Regions from separate parts of the Bacillus sp. T3 genome, predicted to be linked through region 2. Evidence: predicted binding sites of a transcription regulator. Region 2 holds the regulator's gene; the other holds the start of a gene.

Region 1 (7,385 bases), 530 kb from region 2:
TGATTTCGATATATATCTAAAAAAGGTTCCTCCACTTTCTTTCCATTAATGTATAAATGATCTTCGGTGTATTCAATCTTATCGCCCGGGAGTCCAATGATTCGTTTTACATAATCCTCTTTTTCATTTGCATGAAAGACGATAACATCAACCGGTCCAAATCACCGATTTGGTAGCCAATTTTATTAACAACTAGTTTATTGCCGTCCTCTAAAGTTGGCATCATCGATTCGCCTTCAACCACATAATTGGAAAAGAAAAAAGTTCGAATGAAGGCAAAAATCATGATCCCAATCACTAGTGCTTTTAGCCATTCTATGCTTTCTTTTTTTAATTCCTCTTTCATGAAATCTCCTCCATTCCCATTAGAATCTTTCAGGCTCTATCCACCACTATGTTCTCTTTTCACACTTTTATTCAATCTTACTTCTATTCTTTTCCCCACATACCAAAGCAGAAAAATAATAAAGGTAACGATAATGGTGCGAACAGGCTGAGTGACCAACGCATTAAGATCGTAGCCTACAAAACTTATCGTAAAAATCATGACCATTTTTCCTGCGACCACTGCCAATAAATATTGGCCGATACTAACATTAGATAAACCAGCCACAATATTAACGACTGCAGACGGAGTAAAAGGAAAACACAGTAGAAGAAAAATCGGACCAAATCCATGATGTTCGACCCACTTCATCAACTTCTCCACACTAGGATGGCGATGCAAAAACTGTAGAATTTTCTGTTGACCAAACCTTCTAAAAAACAAAAAAACGAGGAGAGCACCTACACAAGCTCCCATCCAAGAAAATAAGAATCCTAACCAAAGTCCAAAAGCACTAGCATTTGCCATAACGAATAGAACAAGCGGTAAAAATGGAAAGAAGGCTTCAAGCATTGGTAATAATATCCCTGGTAGCGGTCCAAAAGATCGGTACTCATTAATTAATTTCATAATGTTTTCCATCGTAAACCATTCTTTTAACATTTCAAAGTCCATTCAAGTGTCTCCTTGCGTGTTCGCTTCAGCTCGAACGAAAATCTGGAAATTGCCCTCGTACAACCTTTCATTCCACTTTTAACCTATTCTACACTTATTTCTATTTAAATAAAATAATTGAACCGTTTCACCTATTCTTTTAAAAAATCGTAAATTTCTTGGTTGTTTTTTTCAAAATCAAGACTTAATATAGCTCCAATTCCACTTATCCGCTCATCCTCGTAAGCACCATCAACAGGAATCCTCATTGTTTGGATTGTTTCTTTTTTCGTCATATAGTCTGTCCCAATCGAGATCATATTGGTTGTGGATAAGTTCGTGTTGACAAACGGTGTCACAACTCCGATTAATTTTGGGAGCTTCGGAATGGTTCCAACACTAGTAAATTGCTTCGCTAGTTCCTTTACCACCTTTTGTTGTCGTTGTACTCTGCCAAAATCACCAATGGCATCATGACGAAATCTGACATAACCTAGCAAGCTCTCACCATCCAGTCGTTGAACCCCTGGATCAAGCGCTACATTAATATACTCGTCCATCCTTTTTTCAACATCAATCTTCACTCCATCCGGGAATGCTTCATCAATTACATGGACAAATCCTTGAAAGTCAACAATTGTATAATATTGTAATTCAAGATTAAAGTTATCCTTAATCGTTTGCCTTAATAATTCAGGCCCGCCAAAGGCAAAAGCTGCATTGATCTTATTTGTCCCATGGCCGGGAATCTCAACATATGAATCCCTCATAATCGATAATAATTTAAATGTTTTATGATCCGGATGATAGTGGACAATCATGATTGTGTCCGCACGGGAGTTCTCGTTTTCTCTGGCATCACTCCCAATCAAAAGAATATTGGTACCACCAAATTGATCCCGCTTACCGTTAAACTGGTACTTCTCTTTTTCATTTTTAGCCTTATCCCCGGAAACTAATACTCCTTGTTTATACTGAAAATAGGAATAAACAACGGTTCCTAGGAACAAAACAAGTAATAAGAAGAGAACTGCTTTCCATTTTTTCTTTAGCCTTAGCTTTCTCTTCCGCTGTTGATTTCTTTCTAATCTCATATTTAAATGCCCTTTCGTTTTTTTATTCTTTAATGACTTCTTTACTTGTTTCTTTGTTTCCTGTTTTTTTTGAAAATTTTTTATTTAAACAAAAAAACTGAAACACTTGATTTTGGATGGAGTTTTTAATATGATAAATAAGAACAAATGTTCTACTTTTTCCTAAAGGAGAATGGGTATGACTAGAATTCCAGAGGAAGAAAGAGACTTGATGGAACAAGCCATTTATTTACCAATGGTCGTCACAATTCTAAACCGAGACCTCACTGCTATCGATAACAGTTCCTTCAAGCTAAAAAAACCTTACACCATATTGGTGGAAGAAACGCTAAAAGTAATCCAAAGAGAACTAGCTGAAGTCAAACGATTAATGAGGCTAAAACAACTAAAAGTAGAAGAAATCAATCGTGATGAAACTTTTACAATGTTTATGTTTCTTTATAAAGGTTATGAGGAACACCATAATTATTTTAACCCAAGAATCCGAAACAAAGTTCAAGAACTCTTAGAGTACTACTTGTACCGCCGACATATTTCCAGTGCCGGTGATTAAAAACGAAAAAAAGCATGACATAGCATGCTTTTTTTGAGTCTCTATAGAAATATATATTACCGTATAGATCTTTAAAAATTATTCTTTAACTGCCGATCTAACATAAAACAAAAATGAGCTGATCGTCCTATTTGGTTCCCAAGGGACCACTTAGAACAAGGAATGATATAGGATTTGTTTTTGGAAAAGGTTACAAGGGTACTACTTGAAGTCTCAGATTTGAGGCTCACGAAATGCCGAAGTGCAAGCCAATGACATTGCTCGTTGGTGGATGAATGTGTGGGCAAGAAAATAATGTTATTCGTGGGGTCTATGGTGATTGGAACTTTTTGTGTGTAGCCTGTAAGATGTTTAGCTCCATTTAATCTTCCACTTAGACTAGAACCAAAGTACTTACAGCTTTTGTCAATAACCACTGAAGGTCGAAACGGAACAATCACTTCCCGTTCAAGCTCAATAATCCTTGAATAAAGCTTACTTCCGTACTGAATAGGCATGATTAGCATTGAATGGGGGTTAATTTCATAATCCTTAATCATAATTGGAGACTTACATTCCTGAATCATCGATGGCGGCTTAAATTCTTCAATCATTATAATTTTTTTACTCAACTTCTTCATCTCCTTTTTTTAAAGCTACCGACATCATAGCATTTCCAACAAAAGTTTTATCATTTTTTCTCTATAATTGCTAAATTATTCACACAAAACAAAATTGCTAAATTATTCACAAAATAAAAGGTGCTGGTTTATTCATAAAACAGCATTAATATTTTTTTAATTTTCAAAATTTTTAATTGATTCTTTTGTCAAAACTCCATATAATAGTAAAAAGGTTGCAGGGGTGATTACAATGAAAGAGAGATCCTATTCAGAGTTAATGAAATCTGGTGCCATGAATAAACAAAAGTCTGGTGAGTCCTTTGTTTTGGAGCTGTACATTGAAATGCTACTGTCCGAGGTGCTTTTAACTTCACAAAAGGAAAAATTGTTATCCCTTATCGATCAGGCCATTGATGACCGCAACCAAGAAGAGTTTCTTAGCTTATCAACAAAATATCGTGAACTAAACAAGCAATTTGGAACTTAACAACGATTAGTTCAAGCGCCATATCTAGTGCAAAAGACATAAGATAAGCGCATCGAGAGGCTTAATGTGCCTTTAGATGCGCTTGACTTATGACGTTTAAGCTGATGGGCACTGTTACATACAATTAACCCCTGTCCATTACGACAGGGGTTTTCATTTTTATTATTGTTATCGTTGTTGGTGCTTTGTGTCATATTCCTCGAGCCTAGAGATTCGTTCAAGCATTGTCGGGTGCCCGTAGCGGAATATTTTAACCAACAATGGTGGATTTACTTGGCTTAAACCAGCCTTTGTTAACTCCTGAAATGAGTTGATTGCAGCATCGGTATTTCCTGTCATTTCAATAGCATAGCGATCTGCCCGTGTTTCTTGATAACGAGATACAAAATTACTTAATGGACTCGATGCAAACATGAGCATCGATAGGATCATCAAGAAAAACGGTAATGAGCGAATATCATTGACACTATCTATTTTTAGAACCCTTCCCCACTTAGGAATAGCCCAATTCATGATCCTATATGCTAAGTATAGTCCAATCAAATTCATAAGGAGATACCCAGCAATACCAATATAAATATGTTTCTCCACATAATGGGCCATCTCATGAGCCATGATAAATAGAATTTCATCGTCATCCAGTCGATTTAATGTGGTATCCCACAAAACAATCCGTGAATTCGAACCAATTCCTGTTACATAAGCATTTAATGCATTGGTTTTTTCAGCCATATTAACTTCAAAAACGTGTTCAGTTGGAATATTCGCCTTGCTTGCGAGGTCTAAGATTTTTGCTTCCAGCTCTTTATCCTTTAATGGGTAAAAATCATTATATAATGGATCAATCACAACCAGGTTGCAAAAACATCAAAAACAAAGAAAAAGGAACAGATATCAGCCATGCATACAGCCACCAACGTTTTACACTTTTTTTCATTAACCAATATAAAACAACGACAACTAAGAACATCGTGGCATAATTAATCCAAAAATCAATCAGTTGATCCTTCATCCACATTGCAAATGTTTGGGTAGAAATATTGTACGTTTTCGAAAGGGAATAACTAATGTAACTAAGTGGAAAAGTCAAAATATAAGCAAAAAGCGACAGCCAAAACAAATAAATAGCATTTTGAGCAATCTTATATTTTGATGAAATGTCAGCCCAATTTTTAAACACTTTCGATAAGCCTAATAATAAAATCAAGAAATAAATTAACCACTCAAGTGGCGTTGACAAGAAAAAGAGCAAATTTCGTGTTTTGGAATACTCCTCTGTCAACATGAGCTCTCTTCCATTTAGAAATGTAGCTGGATCTGCTTTAGTGCTTTGATATTCGAAGGGTAGGCTTGTATCAGAAAAGTAAAATAAATATAGATAAGCCAGTAAACCATATACGGCATATAAAAGAACTGAGAACACGCCAAGCTTTCGAACCATTCCCTTTCCCCTTTTTGTACAACCTTTCTTTATTATGTTTAGTAAGAAACAGATGAATTAGAACAGAAACAACAAAAAAGAACCCATCAAAGAATGACGAGTTTCTTTTAGTTGGACATGTATTTAAAACAAAAACGAATAGAGTGTTAAGACAGCGATGGAGCCTAACACGACAATAATAACGTTAGCCCCAAGAAAGGCAACCAAAAAGGCCGCACAAGCTCCGAGCACGCCATACCAAACATCCTCCTGAATCAATAAAACTCCCGGAAAAATGAGCGCCCCTAAGGTTGCGTACGGTACATTTCGCAAAACCCCTTGAATAAAAGGCGGTAGCTGTTTTCCTTTAAACAAAACAAATGGAAGCATTCTTGGAATGAAAGTCACAATTCCCATCCCAAAAATCATCCAGATGATGTGATTATTCAATACCCCTGCCCCCTTGTCTTAGTTTGAACGAATTGACAATCTCAATTATGACAGCGGATAGAAGCGTTGAAACCACAATCGACCAACCAGTTGAAAGCCATTCACCAATAGTAAAAATTGTATTAAATGAAGCGGACATGACCGCTAACAAAACAACTTTGACACTCTTCTTTAACGAAGGAACCAACAGACCGATGAACATCGCATAAAGCGCAACAGACATGCTTTCTTGCAACGTTTGAGGCAAAGCTGACCCTAGCAAATAGCCAACACCTGAGTTAATGACCCAGCTTAAATAAGCAATGATCGTTAAACCAAACATATATCCAGTCGTAACGTTATTCTCGTTTGTTGCTGCGACCGAAAACGTTTCATCTGTAATCCCGAATGAATAAGCGACTTTCTTTTTTGTTTGGTCCTCTTCGCACATTTCATTGAGTGATGCAGACATCAGAAAATGACGAATATTCACAATAAATGTGGTAAGGATGATCTCGAAAGACCCTGTCCCCAAAGAAATTAAACTCAAAGCTATGTATTGTGAGGCACCAGCATAAACAACCAAACTCATTAACACTGTTTCTGTTAAAGTTAATCCTGTCGTTTTGGCTAACAAACCAAACGTTAATGCAATCGGAAAATAGCCAATTGCGATGCTTAGACCTGCTTGCAAACCTTTTTTAAATTCAGAGGCTTGCTTATTCATTACCATTTCTGCCATTTTTCCGCTTACACCACCTAGTAATATTTCAAAATAATAATATTTTATACTGAACAAGTAAATAAGAAAGTTCCTATTTAATTGTTTTATTATACATAAAGGAACCCATTACAGTATGTGAAAAATACTTATCGACACGACATATTATACTATTAAACTGTTTAATAATGAATAAGCAATGCTTATGGACAAAATGACTTTTTTCCAGGGCGTTGCAACTTAATCCATAATTAAAAACTATCAAAAAATATTGACAGCACAATACGACTTTGATAAATTATTTTTAAATAATAATTCGATGACGAGAAGAGTAAGATGGGACCGCTGTTCTAAAGAGAGTCGGCACTTGTTGAAAGTCGATGTTCAGTACCTTTCCGAAGATCATCTCTGAGATGCAAAGCTGAAAATAGTAAGCTTTGACGGTTATTCCCCCGTTACAAAGGAACACGTATGATAGTACGTAGGCTAAAGTGCCGCATGGAAATTGTTTGATGCGGAATTAGGGTGGTAACGCGAGCGCAAACTCGTCCCTTGTACGGGGGCGAGTTTTTTTATTTTTTAGAATAATAAAAGGTGCCTTTAACAGCAAGTATTTGTTAGCCGTAGATAGTGAAAGATAAACAAGAAGGAGAGTTGGGTATGAAACGATTTGATAGTGTATTTATTGGTTTATTTTTATTTTCAATGTTTTTTGGAGCCGGAAATTTAATTTTCCCTCCATTTTTAGGATCCCTTTCAGGGACTTCCTATTGGTTGGCTATTGCTGGCTTTGTTTTAACAGGAGTGGGATTACCCCTAATTGTATTATTGGCTATTTCCTTAGTGAAGGGCGGCGCCAGAGAGATTGGGAATCGCGTTCATCCCGTATTTAGTACAATTTTTATGGTAATTGTCTATTTATCAATTGGACCATTTCTCGCGATTCCAAGAAATGCAACGGTTGCGTTTGAAATGGGAGTTGTACCCTTTGCTAATCCCAGTTGGAATTCAACGCTCACATTGTTTGTCTATTCAGCCGTATTCTTTTTACTCGTCTTTATAATTAGCCTTAATCCATCGAAACTAGAAAAATATATGGG
Region 2 (7,385 bases):
ACGGCCAAGACGGAAACCATCACGATTAGTGCGTTTGACGAAAGTGATCGTCAAGGATTGAAGCAAAAGGTTGAAGAGCTGGTGATAGGGATGATGGAAGCCTACCATGTGCTGATTCCATCAACGGAAGGAAAGCTTCTTTCGCAATTAAAAAACGAAACCATTTTACGAGAACTCGTTTTTGAAGAGGAAAAACAGATGTATACTTGTAAGGGGTTTGCCTACACAGACCAACAAATTGCTGGACAGCTAAAAATATATTCAGTCTAAGAAGATAGGGGAAAGTACATGTATCAACAGCTTGCGCATGGGGAACGATTACAAGCGTTAGTCAACGAAGTCGAAGCGCAAATCGCACCCATCCACAAACAAATTGAGGAGCGAATTGAATTCAACCAATTTCGCGTCCTAAAAAGTTATCAAAATAACAGAGTAAGTGATTCTCATTTTATCCCGTCGACTGGCTATGGGTATGATGATATCGGTCGAGATACGTTAGAAAAAATATATGCAGAAGTATTTGGAGCAGAGGCGGGCTTAGTTCGTCCGCAAATCATTTCCGGGACACATGCTATTTCCATCTCATTATTTGGAATTCTAAGACCTGGTGATGAGCTCCTCTACATAACTGGTAAACCGTACGATACATTAGAAGAAATTGTAGGTATTCGTGGAAACGGAGTCGGCTCATTAAAGGAATTCGGAATTACTTATCAAAGTGTTTCGCTCACCGACGCGGGAACCGTAGATTTAGAGGCTGTCGCTAAAGCGATTGGGCCGAATACAAAGATGATTGGTATTCAACGTTCAAAGGGATATGCTACAAGACCATCGTTTACGGTTGCTGAAATTAAAGAAATGATCTCATTCGTCAAAGAAATTAAACAGGATGTAGTCGTGTTTGTTGATAATTGCTACGGCGAATTTGTTGAAGATTTAGAGCCTTGCCACGTCGGCGCGGATTTAATGGCTGGTTCATTAATCAAAAATCCTGGTGGCGGTTTAGTTAAAACTGGTGGCTATATAGTAGGAAAGAAGGAATTCGTTGAGGCATGTTCTTATCGAATGACATCACCTGGGTATTGGTGCAGAAGCGGGCGCATCATTATACAGCCTTCAGGAAATGTATCAAGGCTTCTTTCTTGCACCGCATGTAGTCGGTCAAGCACTAAAAGGAGCTGTATTTACTTCAGCCATGCTGGAGAAGCTAGGAATGAACACGCAACCGAAATGGAACGCCATTCGTACGGATTTGATTCAATCGGTTCAATTTGATGATCGCGATAAAATGGTGGCCTTTTGTCAGGCAATTCAATTCGCGTCACCAATCAATTCACATGTGACGCCATACCCGAGCTATATGCCGGGTTATGATGACGATGTAATCATGGCTGCAGGTACCTTTATCCAAGGAGCAAGCATCGAACTAACTGCAGATGGTCCCACTAGACCACCTTATGTTGCTTACGTCCAAGGTGGATTAACCTATTCACATGTAAAAATTGCGATATGCACGGCATTAAATCAATTATTCGACAAGGATTTTATTTGAAAAATAAAAAAAAACTGTTTTTTCGACGCAATTAGTGTACAATCATATCGAAGAAATCATTTTTAAAATTTAAATAATTATAGTGAAAATTATGTGATAAAACCTAACGTTGAGTTGACAGAAATTCTAACGCGAAATATAATATAAACAAGAAGTAGGAAAAACCAAGGAGGAGAAATTGATTGAGCGGAAGTCAAATAAGACGCACCATGCCTTTATTTCCCATCGGCACAGTTATGCAACTAACCGATTTATCCGCCCGACAAATTCGTTATTACGAGGAGCATGAACTCATTTCTCCGGCCAGATCTGATGGGAAAAGAAGAATGTTCTCACTCAATGATATTGACAAGCTTCTCGAGATTAAGGACTTAATTGATCAAGGTGTAAATCTTGCGGGCATTAAGCAAATTTTTGCTAAAAATAATTTAGAAGAAACTCAAGCAGTAACGAAAGAAACTGAAAAAGCAAGACGAGAGCTGTCTGATAATGAAATCAGAAAGCTGCTTCGCAATGAATTGCTACAAGCGGGACGTTTCAATCGCGGTCCTCAGAGGCAAGGTCATATGTCGCGCTTTTTTCAATAAATTTTAATAGGTTTAAAAGGGAGGAAATACGGAAATGGCAAAGTATACTAAAGATGATATTTTTAAATTGGCTAAAGAAGAAAACGTAAAATTTATCCGTCTTCAGTTCACGGATATCCTTGGAACAATTAAAAATGTTGAAATCCCAGTAAGTCAGCTTGAAAAAGCACTTGATAACAAAATGATGTTTGACGGATCTTCAATCGAGGGCTTTGTTCGTATCGAAGAGTCTGACATGTACCTTTGTCCTGACCTAAACACTTGGGTGATCTTCCCTTGGACTGCTGAAAAAGGTAAAGTTGCGCGTTTAATCTGTGATATCTATAATCCAGATGGAACTCCATTCGATGGTGACCCACGTAACAACCTTAGACGTATTCTTGCTGAAATGAAAGAATTAGGCTTCACAAACTTCAACTTAGGACCTGAGCCAGAATTCTTCTTATTCAAGTTAGATGAAAAAGGTGAACCAACTCTTGAATTAAACGATAATGGTGGTTACTTCGACCTTGCTCCAACAGACCTTGGCGAAAACTGCCGTCGTGATATCGTTCTTGAGCTTGAAGAGATGGGCTTTGAAATTGAAGCGTCTCACCATGAGGTAGCTCCTGGACAACACGAAATCGACTTTAAATATGCTGATGCATTAACAGCTTGTGACCAAATCCAAACGTTCAAGCTAGTTGTTAAAACAATTGCACGTAAGCACGGCTTACACGCTACATTCATGCCAAAACCATTATTCGGTGTTAACGGTTCTGGTATGCACTGTAACTTATCACTATTCAAAGATGGCGAAAATGCTTTCTATGACACAAGCAAAGACCTTGAATTAAGTGAAGTTGCAACACAATTTATCGCTGGTGTAATCAAGCATGCTCATAGCTTTACAGCTGTTACAAACCCAACTGTAAACTCATATAAGCGCTTAGTTCCTGGCTATGAAGCACCTTGTTATGTTGCATGGTCAGCTCGCAACCGTTCACCACTTATCCGTATCCCAGCATCTCGCGGATTAAGCACACGTGTTGAAGTGCGTAGCGTTGACCCAGCTGCTAACCCATACTTAGCAATGGCTGTATTATTAAAAGCTGGTCTAGACGGAATCAAAAACAAATTGACTCCTCCAGCTCCAGTTGATCGTAACATCTACGTTATGACAAAAGAAGAGCGCGTAGAAGCAGGAATCGATGATCTTCCAGCAACTCTATTCGCTGCATTAGAAAACCTAAAAGCAGACGAAGTCATCGTATCTGCATTAGGTGAGCACATCCTTGATCACTTCATCGAAGCAAAAGAGATTGAGTGGGATATGTTCCGTACGCAAGTACACCCATGGGAAAGAGAACAATACATGAAAATGTATTAATCAATAGAAAAACCGAACCAGGCCATTGGCTTGGTTCGGTTTTTTTATTAGGTAATAATAAGCGGAGAAATTCGGTCTAATTTAAATATAGGCAGTTTAAAAGTACAGATATAAGAGGAGAAATTCCCTCTAATGTATGTAGAGAATGATTAAGAAGCGGATATAAGGGGAGAAATTTCCGTTAAGTGCTCTAATAAAGACAAAATCCAAAGATTTCGATTATATAAACGGAATTACTCCCCTTATTTTAAAGGAAATATTGGTATTTCCCAATTTAAACGGAAAATTTCCGTTTATTTTTCAAACTCCACATCCACCAAAAACCTGCCCCTATAAAACAAAAAAGCCTCAGGACAATCATCCTGAGACCCCAAACGCTATTTTAATAGACTAGTGAATATGACGATATACACCGATAACTTTACCCAGAATCGAAACATTTTGCAGAATAATTGGTTCTAATGATGAATTTTCCGGTTGAAGGCGAATATAATCTTTTTCTTTGAAGAAGCGCTTCACTGTCGCTTCATCATCCTCAGTCATCGCAACGACGATTTCACCATTTTGTGCTGTTTTTTGCTGTTTTACGATAACATAATCACCATCAAGTATTCCCGCTTCAATCATACTATCACCCATAACTTCAAGCATAAAAACCTGCTCATCTGAAGGGGCTAAACGATCAGGAAGAGGGAAGTATTCTTCGACGTTTTCAATTGCCGTAATTGGCACCCCTGCTGTAACTTTTCCGACAACTGGTACATTAATGACATTGCTTCTTGGGATGTTATCTTGTTCGTCGATATCGAGTATTTCAATCGCGCGAGGTTTAGTAGGATCGCGACGAATCAATCCTTTGCTTTCTAATCGGGCTAGATGGCCGTGCACAGTTGAGCTAGAAGCTAGACCGACAGCTTCACCTATTTCACGAACGGAAGGTGGATAACCTTTTTTTCTAACTTCATCTTTTATGTAATCTAATATATTTTGCTGACGCTTCGATAACTTTGTCATTCTTCCCACCTCATATGGTTTTCTACTTGACCACATTATAACATAATTTCTCATACTGATACAAACATAAGTTCGAATTTTGGTTGACACAAACAAGCGTTCGGTTTATACTTTGAGTAGAACATATATTCGATGGGGTTGGGGTGCTAATGTTGATGAAAAAACTTTGGGAACGATATTCTTATGTTATTATTTTAATTGCTATTAGTTATGCTGCTATATTTACTGTTATACATAAATTAGATAAAACGGATGAATTCATAAATATTACGGTTCAGCAAGGCGAATCGCTTTGGGAAATCGCAGATAAATTCTCAGATCGTCACACTATGTCAAACTCGGAATTTGTTTCTTGGGTTAAAGAGGAAAATGGTATTGAAGAGGATGCGATCCATCCTGGTGATTCACTGGTCATTCCGGTAGAGGGTACAGAATATGAACCAGATGTGACTGTGCTTGCTGGTGAGTAATTATAATGAGGTATAAATCATGAAAAAAAATGCAATTATATATTGTCGAGTAAGTACAACAAAGGATACTCAAGAAACATCATTGGCCAGGCAAGAAGAGGAATTAATTGCTTTAGCCCAACAACACGGCTTTCACATACATTCTCTTATTAAAGAGCAAGCAAGTGGGTATGATTTAGAACGCGAAGGGATATTAAAGCTATTATCTTTAATAAAAGAAACAAATATTGATGCTGTTTTGATTCAAGATGAAACGAGACTTGGACGAGGAAATGCAAAGATTGTTCTTCTTCACTGCATTATGAAAGAAAATATTAAGCTCTATTCCGTAGACCATAATGGAGAATTGCAAATATCAGAATCAGAATCAATGGTATTAAAAATTGTGGGCATGGTCGAGGAGTACCAACGGAAATTACATAATATTAAAATAAAAAGAGGGATGAATCGAGCGATTAAAGCCGGATATAATCCTCAGAAAAATCTATCTAATCAAGGAATTAACTCAGGTCGAAAGCAAAAAGAAATACCGATTGAAGAAATAGTAAGATTGCGGAAAAATGAATTAACCTTTGCAGAAATTGCAGCAACGTTAAGGGGCTTCGGATTTAATGTGTCAAAAGCAACTGTACATCGTCGATATCAAGAGTATATGGAGGAAATGCAAAGCCAAGAGGTACCACTTGTCAAAAATCAAGACATTTAGTATTATGGCATTTAGTTGACAGTTTTAAAAAAGGAGTACTGTGATGCAACTAAATGAATTAATAGCTAGAATAAATGAACTTGCCAAGAAGAAAAAAACAACTGGATTAACGCTGGAAGAAGCTAAGGAGCAATCAAAGCTTCGAGCAAAATATTTGGAAACATTCCGCTCACAAATGATGAACACAATCCAGAGCGTAAAGATCGTTGACCCAGAAGGAAATGATGTCACGCCAGAAAAATTAAAGAGATTAAAGGCGAAAAAAGGCCTTCATTAATAGGATATAAAACAACAGGAGGAACATCATCACGATGCAACCCTCCTGTTTTTTGTTTGTGTAAAAATTTAAGTGTGTTTTTATTTTTAGTTCTGGTAAGGAAGGGTATTGATTTTTAAGCAAACTGTTGATTGAAGCAGAAGGTGAGAGACACTTTCGGGAAAGAGGTCACAAGAGACCCCACAGGCGCCCAAGGAGCCTCCTGGATTCCCCCGCCGAAAGCGAGCACCCGGAGCGGAAATCAACAGCCAAAATACCTAACCATTACTGCAATACAGTATTCTTCGTCTCTTTGCCTAAGAATAATACAGCTAAGACTCCGATGATAATAGCAATCGTAAAGATGGTGAACATAATTGGTATGGCAACTTTCTGTGCCACAAGATAACCAACCAATAATGGACCGAATATCCCCCCGATTCGGCCAAACGATGCAGCCATACCTGCTCCTGTACCACGAATAATGGCTGGATATTGTTCAGGAGTGTAGGCATACAACGCTCCCCAAGCGCCTAAATTAAAGAAGGACAACAGAATACCTGCAGTAATCAGAAGTCCAAGTGAATCTGCCATACCAAAGAAATAAGCACTAATCGCCGTACCAGTTAAATAAGTAACAAGGACAAACTTTCTGCCCATTCTTTCAATAAACCACGCTGCGGTAAAGTAACCTGGTAGCTGGGCTAAAGTCATAATGAGAACATATTGGAAGCTTTTTATTAAGCTAAAGCCTTTCATAACCATGACGCTTGGTAGCCACATAAACATTCCGTAATAAGAGAACACGACACAAAACCATAAAATCCAAAGCATTGTCGTTTGTCTTATATGTGGTTTTGCCCAAACGGAGGTAATGTTTTGGATAACAGATGTTTTTTGTTCTTGTTTGTGTGCAACAAACTGTGGTGAATCAGGTAAGCCAATCCGAAGATAGATTGCATAGATTGCAGGAAAAGCACTAATCAAAAGAGCCGTCTCCCATCCGTAATTTGGAATAATGAAATAGGAGATAAGCGCGGCAATTAGCCAGCCGCCTGCCCAAAAGCTTTCAAGTAACACGACAACTTGTCCTCTTTTTTCATGAGGTACAATTTCAGAAACTAATGTTGATGCAACCGGTAATTCCCCACCAAGTCCCATTCCGATTACAAATCGTAAAAGCATAAAGACAGTTAAGGTAGTTGCAAGGGCAGACAAGCCGCTACCAATGGAAAAGAGCAACAAGGTAATAATGAAGACGTTTTTTCGGCCGATGCGATCAGCCATTAACCCAAACACTAATGCCCCTACGGCCATCCCGATTGAGTTTATACTCCCAATCCATCCCATTTGTTGTGTCGTTAAGCCCCATTCCTTCTGTAATGCGGCAATAATGAATGATAGCATTCCGACATCCATTGCATCAAATAG

Evidence for each region. The regulator LexA, encoded in region 2, represses DNA repair genes until DNA is damaged. The targets are predictions, from matches to a motif close to CGAACATATGTTCG.
Region 1: the regulator LexA is predicted to act here: its motif matches at 2,214-2,227, upstream of RGF10_RS20260 (YhjD family protein).

What each region holds. Positions count from the first base shown of each region.
Region 1 covers NZ_CP137761.1:3,965,377-3,972,761, forward strand. The annotation lists partial or broken gene lepB (signal peptidase I) at 1-346, opposite strand, end outside; gene RGF10_RS20250 (TVP38/TMEM64 family protein) at 383-1,000, opposite strand; gene RGF10_RS20255 (LCP family protein) at 1,132-2,073, opposite strand; gene RGF10_RS20260 (YhjD family protein) at 2,252-2,626, shown strand; gene RGF10_RS20265 (competence protein ComK) at 2,698-3,237, opposite strand; gene RGF10_RS20270 (IDEAL domain-containing protein) at 3,479-3,715, shown strand; partial or broken gene RGF10_RS20275 (M48 family metallopeptidase) at 3,884-5,156, opposite strand; gene RGF10_RS20280 (AzlD domain-containing protein) at 5,280-5,585, opposite strand; gene RGF10_RS20285 (AzlC family ABC transporter permease) at 5,578-6,306, opposite strand; T-box leader at 6,596-6,841, shown strand; partial or broken gene brnQ (branched-chain amino acid transport system II carrier protein) at 6,946-7,385, shown strand, end outside.
Region 2 covers NZ_CP137761.1:3,437,246-3,444,630, reverse strand. The annotation lists partial or broken gene hflX (GTPase HflX) at 1-270, shown strand, start outside; partial or broken gene RGF10_RS17635 (aminotransferase class I/II-fold pyridoxal phosphate-dependent enzyme) at 289-1,552, shown strand; gene RGF10_RS17630 (MerR family transcriptional regulator) at 1,735-2,139, shown strand; gene glnA (type I glutamate--ammonia ligase) at 2,174-3,508, shown strand; gene lexA (transcriptional repressor LexA) at 3,899-4,522, opposite strand; gene RGF10_RS17615 (cell division suppressor protein YneA) at 4,678-4,992, shown strand; gene RGF10_RS17610 (YneB family resolvase-like protein) at 5,012-5,698, shown strand; gene RGF10_RS17605 (DUF896 domain-containing protein) at 5,742-5,975, shown strand; gene RGF10_RS17600 (MFS transporter) at 6,240-7,385, opposite strand, start outside.